Regions from separate parts of the Fervidobacterium islandicum genome, predicted to be linked through region 3. Evidence: riboswitches for the same ligand, from Rfam matches in the RefSeq annotation. Region 3 holds a riboswitch; each other region holds the start of a gene.
What was found. Region 3 has a riboswitch for cobalamin ahead of NA23_RS03900 (ABC transporter substrate-binding protein). Riboswitches for the same ligand answer to the same signal wherever they lie in the genome.
Positions count from the first base shown of each region.

Region 1: it holds a riboswitch for cobalamin, as region 3 does, so the genes downstream of both, cobT (nicotinate-nucleotide--dimethylbenzimidazole phosphoribosyltransferase) here and NA23_RS03900 (ABC transporter substrate-binding protein) in region 3, are expected to answer to the same signal.
Region 2: it holds a riboswitch for cobalamin, as region 3 does, so the genes downstream of both, NA23_RS01825 (ATP-grasp domain-containing protein) here and NA23_RS03900 (ABC transporter substrate-binding protein) in region 3, are expected to answer to the same signal.

Region 1 covers NZ_CP014334.2:1,768,879-1,776,481, reverse strand. Annotated here, with positions in the region: gene cbiR (cobamide remodeling phosphodiesterase CbiR) at 1-5, opposite strand, end outside; gene NA23_RS08545 (bifunctional adenosylcobinamide kinase/adenosylcobinamide-phosphate guanylyltransferase) at 32-529, opposite strand; gene cobT (nicotinate-nucleotide--dimethylbenzimidazole phosphoribosyltransferase) at 526-1,554, opposite strand; cobalamin riboswitch at 1,619-1,787, opposite strand; gene NA23_RS08535 (extracellular solute-binding protein) at 1,983-3,020, shown strand; gene NA23_RS08530 (hypothetical protein) at 3,159-3,854, shown strand; gene NA23_RS08525 (hypothetical protein) at 3,868-4,542, opposite strand; gene NA23_RS08520 (alpha/beta fold hydrolase) at 4,587-5,417, opposite strand; gene NA23_RS08515 (hypothetical protein) at 5,514-5,978, shown strand; gene NA23_RS08510 (ABC transporter permease subunit) at 6,017-7,087, opposite strand; gene NA23_RS08505 (ABC transporter permease subunit) at 7,089-7,603, opposite strand, start outside.
Region 2 covers NZ_CP014334.2:387,090-394,692, forward strand. Annotated here, with positions in the region: gene NA23_RS01815 (2-oxoacid:acceptor oxidoreductase family protein) at 1-418, opposite strand, end outside; gene NA23_RS01820 (thiamine pyrophosphate-dependent enzyme) at 415-2,268, opposite strand; cobalamin riboswitch at 2,500-2,678, shown strand; gene NA23_RS01825 (ATP-grasp domain-containing protein) at 2,740-3,795, shown strand; gene NA23_RS01830 (succinate--CoA ligase subunit alpha) at 3,779-4,627, shown strand; gene NA23_RS01835 (YitT family protein) at 4,615-5,460, shown strand; partial or broken gene NA23_RS01840 (ABC transporter substrate-binding protein) at 5,695-7,542, opposite strand.
Region 3 covers NZ_CP014334.2:825,059-832,661, forward strand. Annotated here, with positions in the region: gene NA23_RS03870 (YgiQ family radical SAM protein) at 1-888, opposite strand, end outside; gene NA23_RS03875 (glutamine synthetase family protein) at 885-2,204, opposite strand; gene NA23_RS03880 (hypothetical protein) at 2,340-2,489, shown strand; gene NA23_RS03885 (FeoA family protein) at 2,542-3,078, shown strand; gene feoB (ferrous iron transport protein B) at 3,075-4,976, shown strand; gene NA23_RS03895 (hypothetical protein) at 4,973-5,365, shown strand; cobalamin riboswitch at 5,436-5,606, shown strand; gene NA23_RS03900 (ABC transporter substrate-binding protein) at 5,667-6,575, shown strand; gene NA23_RS03905 (FecCD family ABC transporter permease) at 6,579-7,580, shown strand.

The DNA.
Region 1 (7,603 bases), 940 kb from region 3:
TGCACGAGCCCATCTCCTGTAGGCAGATTTTTTACTTAATTCTGATTTCTATCCCGGCCACAACAAGGTAAACTTCGCTTGCAAGTTTAGCTAACTTTGCATTCGTTTTGCCGAGTGTTTCCGCAAATTCCCTGGCTAATTTGTTTTCCGGTATTATTCCCCAGCCAACTTCGTTCGTAACAATAATAACTTCCGTTCTCATGGAAGCGAGAGTTTCAATGAATTTCCCAAGGTGCTCTTGTACGTTCACTTCGTAATAGTAAAGGTTACCGAGGTAAGTTGTGAGGCACTCAAAGACAACAACGTCGTACCTTCCGTCTATTGTTCGCAAGACTCGACTTACTTCCACGGGCTCTTCGTACGTATCAAAAAGGTTTCTTCTTTCCTCTTGGTGTCTTCTTATACGCTCTTTCATCTCCTCATCGAACGGTACACCCGTTGCCAAAAACGCACGGGTTTGGTATTTTAAAGCTTTATTCAATGCAACTGTACTTTTGCCTGACTTAATTCCACCTGTAACGAGTATCAAATGTTATCACTACCTTTAGAAACACCTGCACTCTCAAATGTTGCCATCTCTCTTATCATCTTGATAGCAGCCTCGATTAGAAAGATGGAGAGTGCGGCCCCAGTTCCCTCGCCAAGCCTCATATCAAGGTCGAGTATAGGCCTGAGTCCCATTTCATCGAGCAATATTTTGTGCCCCTTTACCATCGATTTGTGGCCAGCGAAGACAAAACCAGTCACTTTTGGGTTCATCTTCCATGCAATTAGCAAGCCTGCCGTTGTGGGAAAACCGTCCACAATCACAGGGATCTTGTGCTCTGTAGCTTCGAGAATGAAACCAGCCATCTCACCCATGCAAAATCCTCCGACTTTGTGAAGGATATCGATTGGATCTTCTTTTTTTGGATTATTAACTTCCAAAGCTCTTACTACCGCTTGTTTTTTTCTTTCTAAACCTTCACTGTCAAGAGGAGTGCCAATATCGAGAATTTCATCAATCGAAAAACCGAAAGCAGCAGCGATTGCGGTGGCGGTGGTAGTATTCCCTATCCCCATATCACCTACCACAAGCAGATCAGCACCTTCCTTAATTGCGTTTCGTGCTATCTTTCGCCCGAGTTCCAAGCTAGTATTTGCTTGTTCTATCGTCATTGCTGGTCCTTTTGTGAAATCCGCTGTGCCGTATCCAACTTTTGCGTTTATGAATTTCGGGTGAGCGATGTCAAAATCTCCATCCACACCCGCATCGACTACGTAAACATCCGCTCCTACGTGTCTTCCAAAGACGTTTATCGCCGCACCACCGTTTAGGAAATTGAGAACCATCTGATAGGTAACCTCTTTTGGATATGCGGAAACGCCGTTTTGAACTACCCCATGATCCGAAGCAAAGACGTAAACACGCTTATCTTTAGGCAGGTCCGGAATGACTTTGTTTTGGATAATCCCCATCTTCAAAGCGATTTCTTCCAAATAACCAAGACTTCCAACAGGTTTTGTGAGGTTGTTTAAACGTGAAATAATCTGTTCTCTGATACTAACATCCATAACGCAAGTCCCCCTTTTTTCTTAAGAATAAACAAAAAGCTTCCCAAATGACCCGAGTCATTGGGAATTGCATACCTGCAAGATCGGTCTCCCGGCTTGTGGATCGTCCTACTCTTCGCGCCTTCCCAGCCAAACGGCCAGTGGCATAGATGCGAATTTCGTCCCCACTCACGGTTGCTGGGCAGCCTCGGACTTTCACCGAAGTTCCCGGCATCATGCAGGCTGAATCTATTCATTTTTCATTTTTATTATTCTATCACATATATGTGGAAAGACAAAGTTCTTTTTTCATCATATGTTGTCCAAAAAACAAGAAAAATCTCTCTTTTATCATCGGGAAGGATGAATGATAAGTTATACTTGAAAGTACTTCGTGTTATAATTGAAAAGTGAAGCATTATTACAGAAAAAAGGAGGTTGAGGTGGAGATGAAGGCTCTAAAACGTGTATTTGATTTAGTACTCGTAGGAGTGTTATTTTTGCTTTTGATTACTCTCTTGGGCTCGTGTAATAAACAGTCCACACTTCGCATTTACAATTGGGCGGATTACATTCCAGAAGAAGTAATTGAACAATTTGAAAAGGAGTACAACTGCAAGATCATCTACGACACCTACGCTTCGAACGAAGAGATGTTCGCAAAAATCAAAGCGGGCGGAACTGGGTACGATATCGTCTTTCCTTCTGGTGATCACGTGAAGATGATGATAAACGAAGGGCTGTTAGAAAAGCTCGACTTGAACAAAGTCCCAAACTTCAAGAACATTGACCCGCTTGTATTAGCGAAAACAACGTACGATCCAAACCACGAGTATTCCGTGCCTTACATGATGGGAACTACTGGCTTAATAGTTAATAAGAAATATCTCAAAGACTACGAAAAATCCTGGAGCATATACGAACGTTCGGATTTAAAAGGCAAGATGACGCTTCTTGATGATATGCGTGAGGTCTTCGGAGCAGCGTTGAAATACCTCGGCTATTCTGTAAACACGACAAATCCAGAAGAGATAGAAAAAGCTAAACAAGTGATACTTAAATGGAAAGAAAACATCGTAAAGTTCGATGCAACTACGTATGCGCAAGGTGTTGTAAATGGCGAATTCTGGGTCGTGCACGGCTATCCAGAAAACGTCTTCCAGCTCATCCCCGAAGAGGAACGGGAGAATTTCGAATTCTTCGTTCCTAAAGAAGGCGGAACACTCTGGATCGATAATATGGTTATATTAAAAGATGCCAAGAATAAAGAACTTGCGTACAAGTTTATCGACTTCATCTTAAGACCGGAAATTGCTGCAAAAATCTCCGATTATTTAATGATCCCATCTCCTATAACAGATGCTGCAAAATATCAACAAGTAGAACCACTCTACACACTGAATCAACTAGAAAATTGCGAAATAATAGATTACATAGGAGAATACATTGATCTCTACAACAAAGCTTGGGAAGAGATAATAAAGTGAACAAAATGCTAACATTAAAACGGGGCTTGTGAAAAGCCCCGTTTTTTATACTCAGTCCGGTAGCACAAAATGAGACTGCTTATTGTAGAATTGTAGTAGAATCTGAAAACACTCCAGAAACACTCCAGAGGTGGTTGGATGATTAAAATTTTTAAAGAACAGGTCGAATCAGCTGTTAAGGTGTACGAGTTAGCCAGTGAACTTCAGAATATTGAAAAAGCACTAAAGAAGGTGAGAAACACTTTCCCAGACTTTACCGTCCAATCTGTACTTGTTAAGGTTGCGGTTGTGAACTCACTTTACAACACAAATATCTTTCGAGTATACGATGTCGCGCATCATATTTCAGAACTTATCGCACAAGATGGCATTGTTATTGAACCTGAATTTGTAGACAAATTGTCCGTTGTTGTCTTGAAAAACAACGGTGACGAAGGGAAGGAAAAGCACTACATCAGCTTCACTTCAGTTTTGGCACATACTTTCTTAAGCGAAAAGTTCCCAATTTACAATTCCGTTATAGCCCGCATGGTTGGATACCATGTGCATGAAGAAATTAAGGGCAACAAGAAATACGCCACGTACAGCGATTTCTACCATGATTTCTACATGCTTTTGAACTCGCTTGATTTCAAAACTTCTGTTTTTGATCTGCACAGGTACCTTTGGATTTCTGGTGAATACAGGAAATACAGCGGTTTCAGACCTTGGGAAAATCCAAACAACGAAATAAATCCTGACTTAAAGAAGGTGTTTAAGAAAAAAGGCGAGGACATACAATTGCTATTAAAAGACCTGGTAAAAGACCTTTACGGCCCTCTTTTCTTAGAATGAATCAACTCTCCATTCACCTGAATATAGAGGTCAACAAAATCACTAATCCGAATATTGAAATTCCCAAAACAACATTCATCCATGTTGGCAAACCTGAAAGTCCGTAGAAAGCTCTTATTTCTGGCAGGATTTTGAAAACGTTAATTATATCCTCCATCGTGAATCGTTCTTTTGTACCAACAGCAACAAATAGATTTCCAGCTTTCCCATCTGGTGGAAAAAACGCCACCAAATAGTACCTTCCAGTCTGCGGCAAAGTTATCCTCTTTGTTAAATGTATCCACGAATTTGTATCGGTTACAGGCTCATAAAAGGCTGTTGGTGATTCCTTAGATTTGCAAACAACTGCTCCCATTTCCGCTGGAATTTCAAATGGCAAACCATCAACTTTTGGAAACCCCGGACCTATTATTACGACAGCTGGTCTTAGCTGTATGTACTTATCCTCTTTAGGAGTGCCTACTTGGAAGTATAACTCGTCTCCTCCCTTGCCTTCAAATGTCATCCAGAGAAAAGAGTTGTCTTCCTTGAAGACTTTGTATAAAACCTGAGATATATCGATATTCTTTATCGGAATAGCTTCAGCCATGTTTGAACCCGAAAGATTTGAAACAATAGGTGCATGCGCAAATAGAACCAAATTCGGAAGGAAAAAAACTAACAAAATCAAGCTAAACACGTTTTTCACTGCCACCCCTCCAAAAAGCTACCATTCTCTAATTTGCCAGGAGGCTATTTCCAGAAATCAAAGGCAAAGTTCCTAATCAGCCATCCAATTTCCTTTGGCTTTTCGACAACGACCGCATGACCTGAGTCTGGAATGGTTATATGCACTCCCTTTTTCAAACTATTGTGTATTTCTTGGCTAAAACTCTTTGGTTTTATTCTGTCAAATTCCGCAGAAACAACGACTAACGGAAATTCTACATCCTTTATCCTGTTGAGAAGGTCATAGCTATTCAGGTTCAGAAAAGCATCAATTAATCTTTCCGCACCACGATAGTTAAAGCCATTAAGTCTTGAAGAAATGATTTGCACTAAGTTATCGAAGGAATTTATATACTTTTCGCTGTACACATCGGTAAGCCAGCTGTGAACAAAACTCTCCGGATTTCTTGTTTTTGCGCCATCTTTCCATCTCATAGCTTTGCTTTCCATAACTTTGTCCGTACGAGCGGTTGAGGTTATAATCATCATCGATTCAATGTATTGTGGATAAAAAACCCCAAAAAGCATTGCAACCTCTCCACCATAAGAGGTCCCTACAAACTTTGCTTTCTTTATCCCGAGATGGTCGAGTAATTCTTTCAAATCCTGCACGTGTCTTTCAAACGAGCATTCTTTAGTCTCTTCGCAATCAGAATCCCACTGACATCGGAAATTGTGGAAAAGCAAAGGCATCTTTTCTGAAATGTCTTTCGTAAAAAGTTTCCAAGATTCGTAGTGCATAAAGATTCCGTTGAGGAACACTAATGGAATTTTGTTGGTATGTTCAAAAGCTTTGGTGATGTAATACTCGTACTTTATTCCAACGCCATCGCTTGTTATGAAAGTATTTCCCATGATTAATCAACTCCTTTCAAATAAGACACTTTGTGTGCTATAATTTTAAAAAGTGAAAACATGGTTTTACTTCGTTTGTGTAGGAGGTGTGTCGAAATGAAAAGAGTATACGTCTTACTTGTATGTGTATTATTATTTTCTCTGCTTTTTGCAGGTCCAAAAGACTCAAAAGAACCAAATGTATCATTGCAGCTATCGCTTTATCTAACTCAAAACTTTGGTTTAAATTTTTCTCTTGGTGTTTCTGTGAATTACGAGATATCCGAAGGAAAAGAAATAAAATTACCAAAACCTAAAAAACATCCGCATGATATTGTGGTAAAGTATCCAAAGGGTAAGAGAGGTATAGAAGTCGAACTTGAGTTAACTTCAGGATTAACCTTTAAGGCTGAAAACGTTACGGTAAAGAAAATTGGAAAAAATAGGTACAGATTCGACCTTGCAAAAAGTTCTTCTATCTCGCACTTGATTATTCTGTCAGGCACAGATGTTTTCTTTGCAATAACGGCTCTACAAAATCCTTCTGGAAATGTAATGATAGCGTACTGGTACAGAAAATAAAAAGGGGGAAGAGTCCCCCTTTAATTATTCCGCCTGCTTCAATGCTTTGCCTTTCTTGCTTTCCAACCATGCATTGCGAGTGCAAATGCAATGACCGCATAAGCTATGAATTCTCGGAAAAATTCACCTATCTGTGGTTGTCCAAACAATCTGTTACCTGCACTTGGTGCCACCACGAAAAGCGTATGGAAGAGCAAAACACCAATTATTGCGTTCCATATAGAAGCCTTCCGAACAGAGGCGCCACCAACTAGCAAGGCTGCTATTGAGAACAGGCCTATTTGTTCATGGCTGTTGTACGTGTTCACCGTTCCTATATCTTGGAGATATATGACCTGCCCTATTGCTGCCAAAACAGTTGAATATATAACCGCTATGATCCTTGTCTTGTCCACATCGATACCAGCTGTTCTGGCGATGTGCATATCTTGACCAACCGCTTTAAAGTCTTGACCAAGCTTTGTTTTCAGGAGGAATGTGATGAATAAACATAGCCCAACTACAAATAGCAAAGGTACTACAAATATGCTTATGAACTTTATGTTCACAACGTATATATTATTCAACGCACCGGCAACTGTTCCGTACAGATCAACGGTATTCCTCAAACCAACACCTTGTGGTAAAAGCATTTCTGCTTTCGAAAAAGGTATGAGCGAACCAATAAAGAACAGGAATATTAACTGATAGACACCGTTGGCAAAAAAGCCAAGTATCATGGATGTTATCATTTCGCGCCCCTTAGCTCTGTTGAGTGTTAATCCAACGAGCCAACCGAGGAAGACAGATATCAAACTTGCTATAACCATCGCAAGTAGAATACCTTTTAGACCTGTGACGTTCCAATCCACAACAAAGAAAAGCGCAGCCTGAGCAGCCATAGCCCCAAGAACTATAGCAAAATTCAAACCAAGTCCTGCAATGACTGGGATGATAAGAGCGAGGACAAGAAATGTATTTCGGCTTAACCTTCGGACAACTTCGGATAATAAGAACAAAGGTGGAATCTTTGCTGCGATAACCGCTCCCAAAGTTAGTAGGAAGAAAGCTATCGGTACTATATTACCCAAAAGGATTGATTTTATTCTGCTTACTACGTTCTTTTCCATATCAATTTGCCTCCTTTGGAGCGCGTGTCAGTGCGTAAAGTATCATACCATTACTTACGATAAGCCTCATAACTTCGGTGATATCACCGCGTGTTACTTGGCTCAGCACTGGCAACGCGACTGTCAGAAGAGTTTGGAAAATTATCGTTCCCATTACTACGTTTGTTATCGTAGCTCTCCTTATCGACGCTCCACCTATCAAAATAGAAGCAACGGCAGGAAATGTCATGAAGAGCGGTGCTTGATAAAGTTGAACAAAACCGTAACTTTGGGCATAAACAACAATTCCTATGCCTGCTAAAACTGTTGATAAAATCACTGCATTCCTTCGTGCAGCTCTTGGTTTAACACCAGAACTGACTGCGTACATTTCATTCTGTCCAACTAAATCGATAGATAAGCCAGCTTTTGTTTTGAAGAATAGATATATGATGAAACACATAAAAGCAAAGAACAGAATCAAACCTGTTGGGAAGTAGAGGTCTCCGATAATTTTGAACCTTAGAAAGTTATTCA
Region 2 (7,603 bases), 440 kb from region 3:
CGGGAAGAGCGTATTTGACTTTGAAAACTGATATATTCCTCTGCCTTGCTGTGCTTTCGATTTCTTCCTCTTTTATCTCTGGTTCTTTACCAAGCCTCACTGGTAGTGGTTGCCAGGATGTGTTGTAATAGACAAGTATTCCATTATCTTTCAGATAGTTCAGAGCACGAGCGGCTTCGTGTCTTTCAAGTGCGAGTGCTAAATTCACATCGCCCGGTAGAACGAGCGGAGAATTTACATCGCCAATCTTAATATGCGACGAAACAACGCCTCCTCTTTGTGCTAAACCATGCGTGTCAACACCGATACACCTTTGACCACTGTAATCTATCGCACGGATAAGTATCTCGCTCAACAATCCGATACCTTGACCACCGACACCGATTAAAAAGATATTGAACGCAGTGAATTTCGTCATTTTGCACCACCACCTGTTTCAATCTTTTCAAATTCCAAAGCGCCTGATGGACAGACAACCATACAAGAACCATCACCGATGCATAGGTCTTCGTGAACAAAGATGCTTCCATCATCGGCTCTTTGGAACGAAGGACATGCGAATTTCGTGATACAAACACCAGCTAGTGTGCATCTGTTCGTTACCTTCATCTGCGGTACTTTTATAATGCCTTTTCTCCGCCTTTCCCTTGTGAATTTCAACATACATGGATGCTTGGCTATTACCACGTTGAATTCCGGTGTTTCGAGCGCAGTCTTTAGGATTTCTTCGAGTTTATCTTGCTGGTACGTGTCAACTTCCCAGATGTGTTTAACCCCTATGGCTTCAAGTATCTGCCTTATTTTAATAGCTTTTCCAGGATGGTCTTGATGGCCTGTCATCGCCGTTGTTCCGTTCTCCATCACAACGAGTGTAAAGTTGTGTTTGTTAAAGACAGCGTTGATAATTCCAGGCAATCCGGCGTGGAAGAACGTTGAATCACCAAGGAATGCCACAACTTTCCTATCTTTATTGAACATACTCAAACCGGAAGCAGTACCGGTTGAATGCCCCATGGACAGCAGGATTTGACCAACCTTGTACGGCTCCAAAAATCCCAGCGTATGACAACCTATATCCGCCACAGAAATATCCTTCTCCCTTAAAAGTTTCGATAAAACGTAAAAGACCGGCCTGTGACCGCAGCCTGGACAAAGCTGAGGTGGGCGGTTGACAACACGAACGAACTTTACTGGCTTTTCAACTTTCCTTACCAGCTCAGGTGAGAATTTGGACATAACAGAGTAAACCTTCTCAGGCGTGTATTCACCTATCCAGTCCTCAATATCGGTTTTCCCAACTATCTCGACGTCAATTCTTTCCTCATAGGCGATGGCTTTCACCTTTTCTTCTATAAAATTATCGAGTTCTTCAAGGATTTTCACTACCTTGTGCTTTCTGAGAAATTCCGAAATCGCTTTTCTGGGGAGTGGGTAAACCATTCCCAGCCTTAATATATCAACCTTCTTTGCGCTTTCACCAAGAACATCCAGTAACGAAAGATAAGGAAGCCCAGCGGTTATGATACCAACGTCGCTCCCATTACCTTGCAAGAAAGCGTAATTTTCAGATATCTCCTGCCACCTTAGGAGTTTCTCAAGTGCCCTTCTTTTCATTACAGGTACGTTCTGCGCTATTGGGATGTAAGGTCCGTTGGCGTTTGGATCGAAGAGAGGTTCACCAGTTGGGGATGGTTCGTAAACTCCAAAACTGACCTTCTGTTTAAAGTGTGCGGTGTGGGTTGTCAAGCGAAGAACAACGGGAGAACGCAGCTTTCTTGAGTATTCCACAGCCTTTTTGAACATCTCATAGACTTCCTGCGCATCCTTCGGTTCGAAGATAGGTGTGTATGAGAGCCTTGCGTAGTGCCTGTTGTCCTGTTCGTTTTGTGAACTGTTCGCTCCTGGATCATCGCCGGTTACAATTACCATCCCGCCGGGAATTTCCATCATACTGAGCTGGACAAACGAATCCGCAACAACGTTCATTCCTACACTTTTAAAGAACACGCACGATGTATATCCATTCACCGCCGCTCCAAATGCCAATTCGAGTGCTACTTTCTCGTTTGTTGAAAATTCAAAGTAAAGAGGATTTTTGTCTTTAGGTATAGAATTGATCGCTTCCGCTATTTCTGGCGTGGGAGAGCCAGGATACGAGGTGACCACTTTAACACCACTTTCAAGCATTGCCCGAACAATTGCAGAATTACCAATAACTATCTCGGAAAATGGACCTCGTTGTATCAAAACCTCCCCTAAGCTCTTCATTCGCCCACCTCCTAAAGTAAATTAGGTTTAACTTATTATATCATAAAAGAGTAGACTTTGTACAGATATGAATTTTACACGAAATTTTTCAGAAATCGAAAGTTAGCAAAAAGGTGTATAATGAAGAAAAAAGGTGAAAGGTATATCTAATTAACCATGCAGATAACTTTGGACGATTTTTTCTTTCTTGAAACAGAGTGTGTTTTCAATTATGATATAGTTGAAAAATGAATATCCCCTACCCTTAAAGGTGCGTAAGCTTAAAAGGGAACTCCGGTGAAAATCCGGGACGGTCGGGCCACCGTGAGTGTGGACGAAACCTGCAATATGCCACTGGCTGCAAAGCTGGGAAGGCGCAGGGAGTAGGATGATACACGAGTCGGGAGACCTGCCTTTAAGGGATGGGCACCCCAAAAACCGCAGATTTTTGGGGGAATTTTTCTTTGAATTTTTAAAGGGGAGGTTGATGAGATGAAGGTGCACGAGTATTTGGCAAAACGGGTTCTGAAAGCGGAAGGCGTCAGGATACCAAGCGGTGTTTTGATAACAAGGGAAGATATCTTAGAAAACTTGAGTGGCTTTTCTGAAAGACTTTCCCTGCTTGGATTTCCACAGGTTTTGAAAGCGCAGGTACTCGTCGGTGGGCGCATGAAAGCTGGTGGAGTTAAAATCGTCAAAAACTTAGAAGAGTCTTTCGAAGAAATTGTCAAAATCTCCCAGATGGAAATCAAAGGGGAAAGACCTTATGGGGTTCTCGTGGAAGAATTTATCCCGCACGAAAAAGAAATGTACCTTTCTATTTCAATCGATAGGAACATCAGAGATATCGTTATCGTTTTTGCACCGGAAGGCGGGATAGATGTAGAAGAATATTCGCAAAAGTATCCAGATAGGATTATAAAAAGCAACAATCCAGAGGATTTCCCTGCGGAGTTAAGAAAGCTGATTCTCAAGTTGAAAGATGTATTCGTAAGATACGATTTAACGCTTCTTGAGATTAATCCGTTCGTTGTAAAGGATGGTGAATTTATAGCGCTTGATGCCGTATTCCACGTAGACGATAGTGCTCTGTTCAGACAGCTATGGTTAGATGAAGAGATGCCGGAAAGTTCGTTTGTCAAATTACACGAAGGTGGTGTTGGTGTTATCGGTTGCGGTGCTGGGATTGTAATGGCGACACTTGATGCCCTCGTTGAGCATGGATTTAGACCAGCGAATTTCTGTGACATAGGTGGTGGAGCAACTGCTGAGAGTGTTTACAACGCTTTGAATAAAGTTAAGGAAATTACGAATTGTGCCGTTCTTAACATATTCGGTGGAATTACTGATTGTGTTGAAATAGCCAAGGGAATTATAAATTTTAAGAAGCAAAATCCTGATTTTACTTTACTTATCAGGCTTTCCGGTAACAACGAATTGCTCGCAAGGAAAATGCTTGAAGGATATAACATCCCAACTGTGAGCGATATGAAAGAACTCATCGAGAGTTTAAGAAAAGGTGGGATGGTCCATGTTCTCAGCAAATGACAGAGTTTGTGTGTACGGTGGGACTGGAAGGTACGGTAGTTTTCATTTAAAAAAGATGATTGAATACGGCACAAAGGTTAACTGTGTTGTGAGTAAGAATCGGTTAGTAAGAGAAATTGAAAAGGTAAGAGTTTACCAAAGCCTCTCGCAATTTCCTGACCATATTGACACAGCAATATTTTTCGTTCCTGCCCAGTACGTACTTGAAGCTTTCAACGATGCTGTTGAAAACGGGGTGAAAAAGATCGTTGTAATCACCGAACACGTTCCGATTCATGATTCAATAAGGATGGTTAGTATAGCAAAGAGCAAAGGAGTAATTCTTATAGGTCCAAACTGTCCTGGTGTAATTCATCCTAAAGAAAGGTTCAAAGTCGGAATAATGCCAGAAAAGTACTTTGCACCAGGTTCAGTTGCCATCATTTCCCGCAGTGGAACTTTGATGTATGAAACAGCAAAGCACCTTTCCGAAGGTCCAGGTGTCTCAATCGCACTTGGGTTGGGTGGGGATCCCATAGTTGGTACAAATGTTGCCGAAGCGTTCGAAGTGCTGAAATCGATGGGTTACGATAAGGTACTGCTTATTGGAGAAATTGGTGGGGAAGACGAGATAAGGGGTGTTGAACATGCTTTGAAAATAGGTTTTGAACCTAAAAACATAGTGGCATTCTTTGCAGGAAGGCACGCACCGGAAGGTAAGAGAATGGGACATGCGGGTGCGATTATAGAAGGCGACAGGGGTAAGATTTCTTTTAAAGAGAACTATTTGAAAAATCTCGGTGTTCGGGTGGTGAAGTTCCCGTGGGAAGTACTAAACGCTTGGAAGAATTGATTAAAGAGTATTTACTCTCTTCGCTGGGAGTGTTGCTGACAGCTCTTGGACTTGTTATATTCTTGATTCCTCACAACATAGCCGCCGGAGGGGCGTCTGGGCTTGCCATTGTGCTTAACAAATTGTTGCCGCTTTCCGTCGGTATTTGGATGTACATCGTTAATGCTGTGCTTTTTTTAGTTGCATTCTTAATCATCGGATTTGATTTCAGCTTCAAAACTATCTACTGCACGTTCTTGCTAAACTTTCTGATAGATTTATTCGACAGAATTGTTCCAATATACAAATACCACGGTGAGGAAGTAATTCTTGCGGTCTTCTTCGGAGATATTTTGACAGCCATCGGTATGGCGATAGCGTTTTCACAGAACGCATCAACCGGTGGGACCGATATCATCGCCAAAATCCTAAACAAATTCTTTGGTGCTCCATTTGGTCTGTCGATACTTTTCATCGATTTTGCAATAGGCATCTCTGCAGGATTAGTGTACAACATCGATACTGGACTTTATTCTATCTTGGCGATCATAGTTAATGGAACAACGATAGACTTTGTTTTGAAAGGTCTTGAACTTTCGGTAAATGTGTGGATTATCTCAGATAAACATGAAGAAATCAAAAATTTCGTAACGTCAGAACTTGAACGGGGATGCACAGTTTTCGAAGCTAAAGGGGGATACACGAATAAAGAAAGGATAGCTTTGCTTGTTGTTCTTAAGCGAAGAGAACTCCACGAGCTTGTCAACGCTATAAGAAGAATTGATCCAAGGGCCTTTTTCTTGGTGAACGAAGCAAGACAGGTTTACGGTGAAGGTTTTAAAGAGATAATTTAACTACATCCCTTCCCAAGGTTTGGCATTCCTCTTTCTTGGTTTTATACCCCTCGAGAGTCATTCGAGGGGATTTTTTTGTTTTAATGCGCTATGTCCACGACAGGATTTACCTCTGCTTGCTATTCATTCCATTCATGCTTTAGTTTGTGTCTTAAAACCGAAAAGTCCGAATTTTTTATCTTTATGAATCAAAAAAGGGCACCTTTCGGTGCCCCATTTGTTTTGTAACAAGGCTTATTGTTGTTTATACAACGAATAGAAATCGTTTCCAGGTCTCATCGGGTTATAGCTCCAACCTTTTACCCAAGTACGGAATACGTATGTTGCCGTTGGTTGATATAGTGGAACACTGATGCAGTTATCAATTACGAACTTTTGGATTTGTGTGTACAACTTTCCACGCGACTGTGGATCCGTCTGCGTTGCTGCCTCTTTTATGAGTTCATCAAGGCTTTTTCCACCGAGTTCTTTTCTTGGTGTGCTAACAAATTTCTTAAACGCATCACCTTGCCTGTCCGCATAGTCTCCTGAGCTGTGATAGTGCGTGAAAATGAAGTTGTCCGGATCTGGATAATCTGCCTGCCACGCGTTTATCGAAACTGGAATTTCTCCGTTTTGCGTTGCATCAAGGAAGTTGGGCCATTGTAGTGGTTGAACTTCTATCTTAACTTTACCAGGTGCTGCCATTTCCATATACATCTTAATCATTTCCGCTACTCTCTGCCTTGCTGTATTTCCTTCGTTGAAGGCTATGCTGAACTTTATACCTTTCTGCCAAGCTTGACCATTCCAAGCCTTTTGAAGGTATGTTTTTACGTCGTTAAGATTGAATTTGTAAAGCGGCAGCGAAGGATCGTAACCAAGTAAACCTTGTGGGAGTGCCGTTGGCACTCGTTTACCTGAACCTTTCAAGACTTCTTGAATAAGTGCGTCGTAGTTAATAGCTGCTGCAACAGCTTTTCTTGCGTATATGTCGCTAAAGAAGTCAGGTGGTATACCGTTTCCGTCGAACTTTCCACTTCCGATGAACTTGCTATTTGGATTAACAGACCAGTTAAACAAAAGAACTGTCACTGCGAGTGTCGGAAGGTTTCTGAATATTTGGATATCCTTGTTTGATTTCAGCTGGTCTACAAATTCTATAGAAACGTCTATAGTATCGGCATCTCCTTTTTCAAGCATCGCTTTTCTTGTAGACCACTCTGGAATCGCCCAAATTATTACTTTCTTAATCTTTGCAGGCCCTTTCCAGTAGCTTTCGTTTGCAGCAAGTGATATTTTTTGTTGCTTTCTATCCCATTCTGCAAGTTTGTACGGTCCTGTTCCGTTTGCATAGGTATGGAGGGGCGATTCCTCTTTTGCGACGTTTTTTTATTTCCACCATGTGTCCGCTTTACCATTCCATAGTCCGAGTTTGATACACGTTTCTTTGTCAAGTATTGCTGCCCAGTGAGCGCTTTGTGCTATTATGTTGAGAAATGCACTGTACGGTCTTTTGAGTTTAATGACTACGTTATCCCCTTGAACTGCTATCGCTGGATCAACAACTTGCTTGTAGAAATCAATAACCTTTTGCTTGTATTCTGCTTTTGGTTCGCCACTTTTGTCGAATATTTCGTCTACTGACTTACCAACGAACTCTTCAAGTGCTTCATCTCTTGAGTGGACTCCAAATATTGCGTACCACAGCATCCACATTGGACCGCCTTCTGGGTCGTAAAGCAGACCACGTTCGAATGAGTATTCGACATCTTCTGGTGTAAGTGGGTTACCGTTGTGGAATTTGACACCTTTTCTTATCGGGAATACGTATGTCTTGCCACCGTCTTTGATAAGACCGTTCTTAACAGTTGGAACTTCTGTTGCGAGCCTTGGTTCAAACTCGCTGACGCTTTGTCCTTTGTAAGCGATAAGGTTTTCGTACACGTTGAAGAGAACTTCGCTACTTGCTGTGTCGTATGCCAGATGTGGATCAAGTGTGTCTGGCTCACCTATGGTTGCTTGAACAAAAACCGTGGGGTTAAAAGCTGCAAAAAGTAAGTAGCTTAGAGCAAGAACCGGTACCACCAGTAACTTCTTCATCTGACTCCTCCTCTCGTCCAATGTTGTGGTTTTTCTTTGAGTCCATCCTCTCTTGCAGCTC
Region 3 (7,603 bases):
ATAATAAGGATGGACTCTTCTTGTATATGGCAGTAAATATAACTCATCCAACTCCCTTTGCGTAAGAGGCCAAGCAGGAGGATACTGGATAACATATCTTGTATCGTGCTTTTGAACGAGGACTACGTTTTTAAAAGGTTCTGTGTTTTCAACCATCAAACGGTATGCTTCCGCGTACTTTCTTTTATCATTCACCACTTCCTCGTATGAAGGAAGTTTGATTATGCGTAGATTAACGTTACCCAAACCATTTTCCTCTGATTCCAAAACGTTCAGAGAACTTTTCCAAATGACTGTTCCACGTATATTGTCGAGATCTTTTCCAGAAGCAGTCCTTTGCGCTATTTCTAAAATGGCCCTTTCGCCCATTCCGTAAACCAATATATCCGCTTTTGAATCAAGCAATATGGATTTTCTAACTCTGTCGCTCCACCAATCATAATGTGCGAATCTTCTAAGGCTTGCTTCTATACCTCCAATAACTATCTTTACGTCTTTGAACGCTTGCTTAATCCAATTAACATATTGGATAACAGCTCTATCTGGACGCTTGTTGTTAATACCACCAGGTGTATAATCGTCGGATTTTCTCTTCTTACGTGACGCTGTGTAATTCGCAACCATAGAATCAACGCTCCCTGAGGTAACTCCAAAAAACAAATTTGGTTTTCCGAGTCTTTTTATATCCTCAGGACCCTCAGGCTGAGCAATTATACCGACTTTGTAGCCTCTGCTTTCTAACAACCTTGCGATTAAAGCAGCACCAAAAGACGGGTGGTCTATGTAAGCATCACCCGTCACTAAGATGACATCTAGGCTTTTAAAACCATGAGCTTTCACTTCTTCTTCCGTTGTCGGAAGGAATAGTCCTGTTTCAGAATTTTTCATATGTTCTCGTATTTCCTTCTCTCCCAATCAGTGACACTTGCTGAATATTCCCACCACTCTCTTTCTTTCAATCTCGAGAACTTTTCCCAAACATGCTCGCCAAGAACTTCTCTGACAAGTTTGCTATTCTCTGCTTCAATAAGAGCTTCCTTTAAGTTCGATGGTAACCTATGAATTCCACGTTTTTGCTTTTCACTCTCCGACATCTGATAGATGTTCTCCTCAACAGCAGCAGGTGGTTCTATCTTATTCTCAATGCCATCTAATCCCGCTGCCAAGATTACGGCAAATGCTAAGTAAGGATTACACGATGGATCTGGTGATCTGTACTCGATTCTTGTAGCTTTTCCTCTCGATTTGGGAATTCTAATTAATGCCGTTCTGTTGCCTTTGCTCCATGCTATGTTAACCGGTGCCTCGTAACCAGGAACGAGCCTTTTGTAGCTGTTGACGGTTGGATTTGTTACTGCGGTTATTTCACGTGCGTGTGCGATAAGTCCACCGATAAAGTATTTCATTATCTGAGAAATTCCATCCGGAGCGGTTTCGTCGTAAAAGGCGTTTCTACCGTCGAGTGTAAATAGACTCATATGAACATGCATTCCACTTCCATTAACGCCAAAGAAAGGTTTTGGCATAAACGTTGCGTGAAGATTATTCTTTATAGCAAGCGTTTTAATCACAAGCTTTACCGTCTGAACATTGTCTGCAGCAATTACTGGCTCAGCATACCGGAAATCAACCTCATGTTGCGACGGTGCAACTTCGTGATGTGTGGTTTCAACATCTAATCCCATTTCTTCAAGGTGAACTGAAACTTCCGTTCTTATATGCTCAGCTATATCCACAGGAAGTAAATCAAAATAACTCCCACTATCTAAAAATTCAAAAACTGGCCGATTGTTTTGCCTTGGAAGTATGAAAAATTCAACCTCCGGACCTGCGTAAGGTACAAATCCCATTTTTCGTGCCTTTTCCTCAACCAATTTCAACCTGTACCGTGGGTCACCTTCGAAGGGATGTTCTGGATCACTATAAACATCGCAAATTATTCGTGCGCTTCTGTGTCCATCAAAAGTCCAGGGAAGCATCGCAACAGTTCTCAAATCCGGCTTAAGGTACATATCCGATTCATGCAACCTTGCAAAACCCTCAACGGATGAACCATCGAACATAATTCCACCGTTCAAAGCTCCTTCGAGCTCATCTGCAGGGATTTCTACATTCTTCATCATCCCGTTAATATCAGTGAACTGCAACCTTACGAACCTAACTTGGTTCTCCTCAACAAACCTAAAAAATTCCTCACGAGACATTTCCCTAATAGTACGCATGTAAAACCCCCCACTTCATGTTTTTGATTTCGAAGTTTTTTCAAATGACTTATTTTGGCGAAAGAATGTGCAAGAATAATCATACATGTATTTTAACACTTTTTTGGCTTATCGTCAATGAAAAGTGTTCATAACAGCGTTTATTTGTCATTTATCTATATAGAAAATCTAAAAATCTTCGGTTTTGTTGACATCAAAGAATTCATCAAGTATAATCTTATTGAAAACAATTCTCAACAAGCAAAAAGTATAGGTTGGATAATCTAAATTTGAGAACAAAAAAATGCGAATCTGTCGAATTTTCAGAGAGGTGAGCTTTGTGAAATTGTCTGAAGTCCCCGTTGGTGCAAGTACTGTTGTAAAACACGTTAGAGATTCCGATATATCTCCTAAACTTAGAGCGATAGGAATTCTACCTGGCGTGAAAGTAACTGTAATTAAGAGCGCACCAATGGGTGATCCAAGGATGTACAAGGTCTTCAATAAAATTATCAGTTTAAGACAGTCAGAAGCAGAACTTGTCGAGGTCGACTTACTCACCGATTCGGTATTTCCTCTTTCACATGCTGTTCCCGGCCAATACGTCGTTAATGAAATTGTAGGTGGATTTGGAATCCACAGGTGGCTTTCAAGAATTGGCATAACAAAAGGAACAACAGTAACGCTTTTGCCAAACAGGAAGGTTGTCACCACCCTTGGCACATTCGATATAGGTTTCGGAAAGCTATCGAAAATATTAGTCAAAGCTGTTCATCAAAATCAACAAGGCCAAGTCGATACTCGAAATGGAAATACATCCGAGTATTCTGGAAATTTAAAGAACTTGGAGGATAATACAAAGGGTGATCACAAATGATTATCACCGTGGGATTGCTTGGGAATCCAAACGTTGGAAAGACCAGTTTATTTAACAAGCTGGTTGGTGCACGTCAGTATGTAGCCAACTGGCCGGGTGTCACTGTGAGCCGAATAGAAGGTGCCACTGTTTTTGGTGACTACACACTCCATTTTGTTGACCTACCCGGGGTATATAGTTTGACGGCAACGTCTGTTGACGAGAAAGTTACACGAGATTACTTGATTTTTTCTCCTCCAAACGTGACAGTGGTTATTATAGACAGCATGAGTCCAGAGCAAGGGATATATCTGTTACTGGAAGCTGTTGAATTGGGTTTAAACGTCATTGCCGTATTTAATGCCATCGATGAAGCGAAGAAGAATGGAATAAAGATAGATAAAAACACATTGGAAACGTATTTGCGAGTTCCTGTGGTGCTCACGTCCGCTCATACGGGCGAAGGTATCGAGGAACTCAAAGAAAAAATAATAAGTGTGTTTAAAAAGCAAACAAGACCTCTAATGCTTGATTATGGAAAGGAGATCGAAGAAAAAATAAGGTCACTTGAGCAGTGTGTGACTGAACAATTCAACAAACGCTTTATGGCGGTAAAAATAATCGAAGGTGATAAATTTGCCCATGACTTTGTCAAAAAGGAATGCGCAAATGAGATTTTGAATAGCATATCGCCCGATATGAAAACCGAGATTCCTTTGGTTAAATACCAATACATTTCAAATGTTGTTCAACTGGCTATAAAGAGAAATGAAGAAGTACTTGGTGTCACGGAAGCGCTTGATCACGTTTTAACACATAAGTTTATAGGTATCCCAATATTCATATCACTTATGTATCTTGCATTTAACTTCACATTTAAAGTCTCCGAACCTCTCGTAGGTCTTCTTGAATACCTTTTCGAGAAACTGGCAAATGCCGTGGGTAGTGATACATTACTGACATCGCTAGTATCTCAAGGAATTATAAATGGAGTTGGAAGTGTCTTAGCATTTGTTCCGAGCATATTCGCACTGTTTTTCGCACTTGGTATTATGGAAGAAAGCGGTTATCTCCCACGTATAGCCTTTCTCGTTGATAGGCTCATGTACTCACTCAGACTTACGGGGAGATCATTTATGACACTTCTGTTAGGATTTGGATGTAATGTCAGCACAGTTATGGCAGCTCGCGGACTAGCGGACGAGAGAGAAAGAATAACCACAATACTGGTTTCTCCATTTATAAGCTGTAGTGCAAGAATCCCTGTTTACTTGCTGATTGTTAGCATCGCATTCCCTAACCATAAAGCTGAGGCATTCTTTGCCATATACGTTCTGAGCTTATTACTTACAGCAGTCTCTTCAAGGTTAGTGAACAAATTCATACTCAAAGGCCAGGCGGTTCCACTTGTTATGGAACTACCAAGGTACAGGTTTCCAAAACTTTCAAACGTTTTAACGTACGTCTGGAATAGAGGAAAGCACTTTTTAGAGAAAGCAGGAACGATCATCTTTGTCGCTAGTGTTGTTATTTGGGCGCTTAGTTATTTTCCAGCCAATGGAGATATAGAGAGAAGTTTTGTTGCTACAGTTGGAAAGTTCCTCCAACCTTTATTCGCTCCTTTGGGGTTCTCCTGGCAAATTGTTGCATCCCTTATCTTTGGAGGTGTTGCTAAGGAGGTTATCGTATCGTCACTTTCGCAGTTTTACCAAAATGTAGCAAATATATCAATTGATGCTGTAATAGGTGCAACGTTGATGGTGTTCGTTCTCGGTTATATGCCGTGTTTTGCAACGCTCGCTGCAATCAAAAGCGAGACAAACAGCTGGAAATACACGTTATTGGCCGTGATTTATAGCTTATCCATTTCGTACATCCTATCTCTGATAGTTTACAGCATTGGAAGGGTGATTTTATGAGAAGCCTGAATAAGATTTTAGGATTAGAGCTTTTCCTCTCACTCCTGACATTCTTAATGTACATAATAAGAGGTGATTTCATCTTTTCGCTCGTGATTTTCTCATTCACCTTGATTTTTTTGACTGCCTTTCGAGAATTTGGGAGTACGTCTTACTCTTTTAGAATAGCTCACCTTTATGTTGGTAGTGTGCTTTTCACCATAGCTGCCAGTTATGTTCTCTTGGGATATTTGATTTCATTTGTGAATCTCTTGTTTGGAGAAAGACCGAATGAATTATCACTCTCCGATATAATCCTTCTGATAACAGGAGCATACTCTTTGTTTAACGTATTCTACTTAAGAAAAGTGGGTTTGAAGCCCGGAAATAAAGCCGTTAGAAATTATTAAAGGGGTAAAGTCAGTAAAAATTGTGGTTGTTGATTTTGGATTGTTCGTGTATAATATAGGAAAAAGTCAAATAAACCTCCCTTTGCATGTTTAAGGGAAGTCCGGTGAAAATCCGGCACGGGGCCGCCACCGTGAGCGGGGACGAAACCTGCAGAAAGCCACTGGCTCAGTTGGAGCTGGGAAGGTGCAGGGAGTAGGATGATCCGTGAGTCGGGAGACCTGGCATGCAGAGGAAGGTTGCCATCCACCACGTAGCCTGGGGATGGCGATAAATTTTTGCAAAGAGGGAGGGTGTCTTAGTATGGTGAAGCTTTTGGATTCAGGTTCTTTCAGGAAAGTTGTACTGGCTGTCGTGCTTCTTGCGTCGGTCCTGTCACTTGCGATCGCTGTTGTTGATGACGCTGGAAGGATCGTAAACATTCCGATGCCACCAAGGAGGGTTGTCTCCGCTGCACCAAGCGCAACAAGATACTTACAAGCACTCGGATTAGAAAATCGCATTATAGGTGTCACCGCTTGGGATAGTTATCAGAAGGCAGAAAACATCGGTAATATGGTCCCTCTCAACATTGAAAAGATCTACTCGTTAAGGCCTGATCTCGTTATAATGTTCGGTGGTTTTCAGTTTCCTGAAGTAGAAAAGTTAGAAAAAGCAAAGTTGACAGCTTACGTTCTCAATGCAAACACATTGACCGATATAATAAAGGCTGTTGGACAGTTGGGAGCGATCTTCAACGTTAAAGAGAAAGCCGATAAGCTTGTAAATCAGCTCCGGCAAAAGATGACCGAGATGGGACAAAAAACTTCGAAAATCCCATTGGAAAAAAGACCCACGGTATTTTTCACAATAACTGTTCCAGATGACAAGGTAAAAGAATTGTGGACCGCAGGAACCGGTTCCTATATGAACGAACTAATCGTTATCGCCGGTGGACGAAATATCGCGGCACCTTACAGCGGAAACAATGGATGGTTATCGGTAAGCTGGGAATGGCTCGTAAAAGAAGATCCGGATATCATAATTATTGGCGCATACGGAGATCCAAAGCAAGTTGAACAGGCTGTAAAAAACCATTCAATAATGAAAAGCTTGAAAGCTGTAAAAACTGGGAAAGTCTTTATTGTTGATGGCAGTGAAGTAAGCCAAGCTGCTCCGCATCTTTTCGATTATCTTGAAGTATTCTACAACTTCTTCTACGGAGGTAAGTAATTCTTGCAAAAGCTGATTCGCTGGTTAAAATCGACAGGGAGGTATCTGCTCCCTGTCATTTTTGTTATCGTTTTTTTATTAAACTTATCCTTTGGAACAGTTTACGTAAGTCCGATAAGGTTATTCAAACTAATCGGCGAAGAAACTTCCGAAAGGTACTTAATTTTCAACCTAAGATTGCCGAGAGTTCTCATGGCTACCTTGACAGGCATAGCTCTTTCCTTGGTCGGTAACATATTCCAAGCTATCATGAAAAACCCTCTTGTTGATCCTTATCTTATTGGCACTTCAGCAGGCGCAAGCTTTGGAGCTCTTCTGGCTATATATTTCATTGTGAACTCAATAGCACATGTCAGCATTCCAACGATGAGCTTTATCTTCGCCCTGGTTGCATCTACACTTTCCATTGTTTTAGCAAAAAAAGGAAGCGTCGTTCCAACAGTTCACCTTGTCTTGAGCGGTGTGCTTGTTAGCACATTGTTTTCTGCTGGAAGTATGTTGCTTTTAAACATAGCAAACAAGACACTTGTGAGCGGACATGTATGGCTTTATGGAACATTTTCTGGAATAACGTTTCATGATTTGATAGTACCTTCGATTTCTCTTGGAGTACTTGTACTGCTTTCATTTGCATTGAGCACACGTTTAGATGTGATGACCCTTGGTGAGAAAGAAGCAAAAAGTTTGGGAATCAACGTAGAAGCATTAAAATGGCTCTTCTATCTACTTGGCTCATTTGTTACTGCAGCCTTTGTTTCCAAAACAGGAATCATCGGTTTTGTCGGGCTTATAGTCCCACATATGGCACGTATTGTAGCAGGACCGAAACACAGTAAGAACTTATTGGCCACCATACTCATAGGTGGTATGCTTATGTCCGTCTGTGACACGCTGGCAAGGACGTTACTGAATCCTGTTGAAATACCTGTAGGTATCATCACAGCACTAATAGGTGCTCCGTTCATGTTCTTCTTGCTCAAGTTTAAGAACGGCAGTTTAAAATAGAGACTCTTGATTTTTCCTCTTAT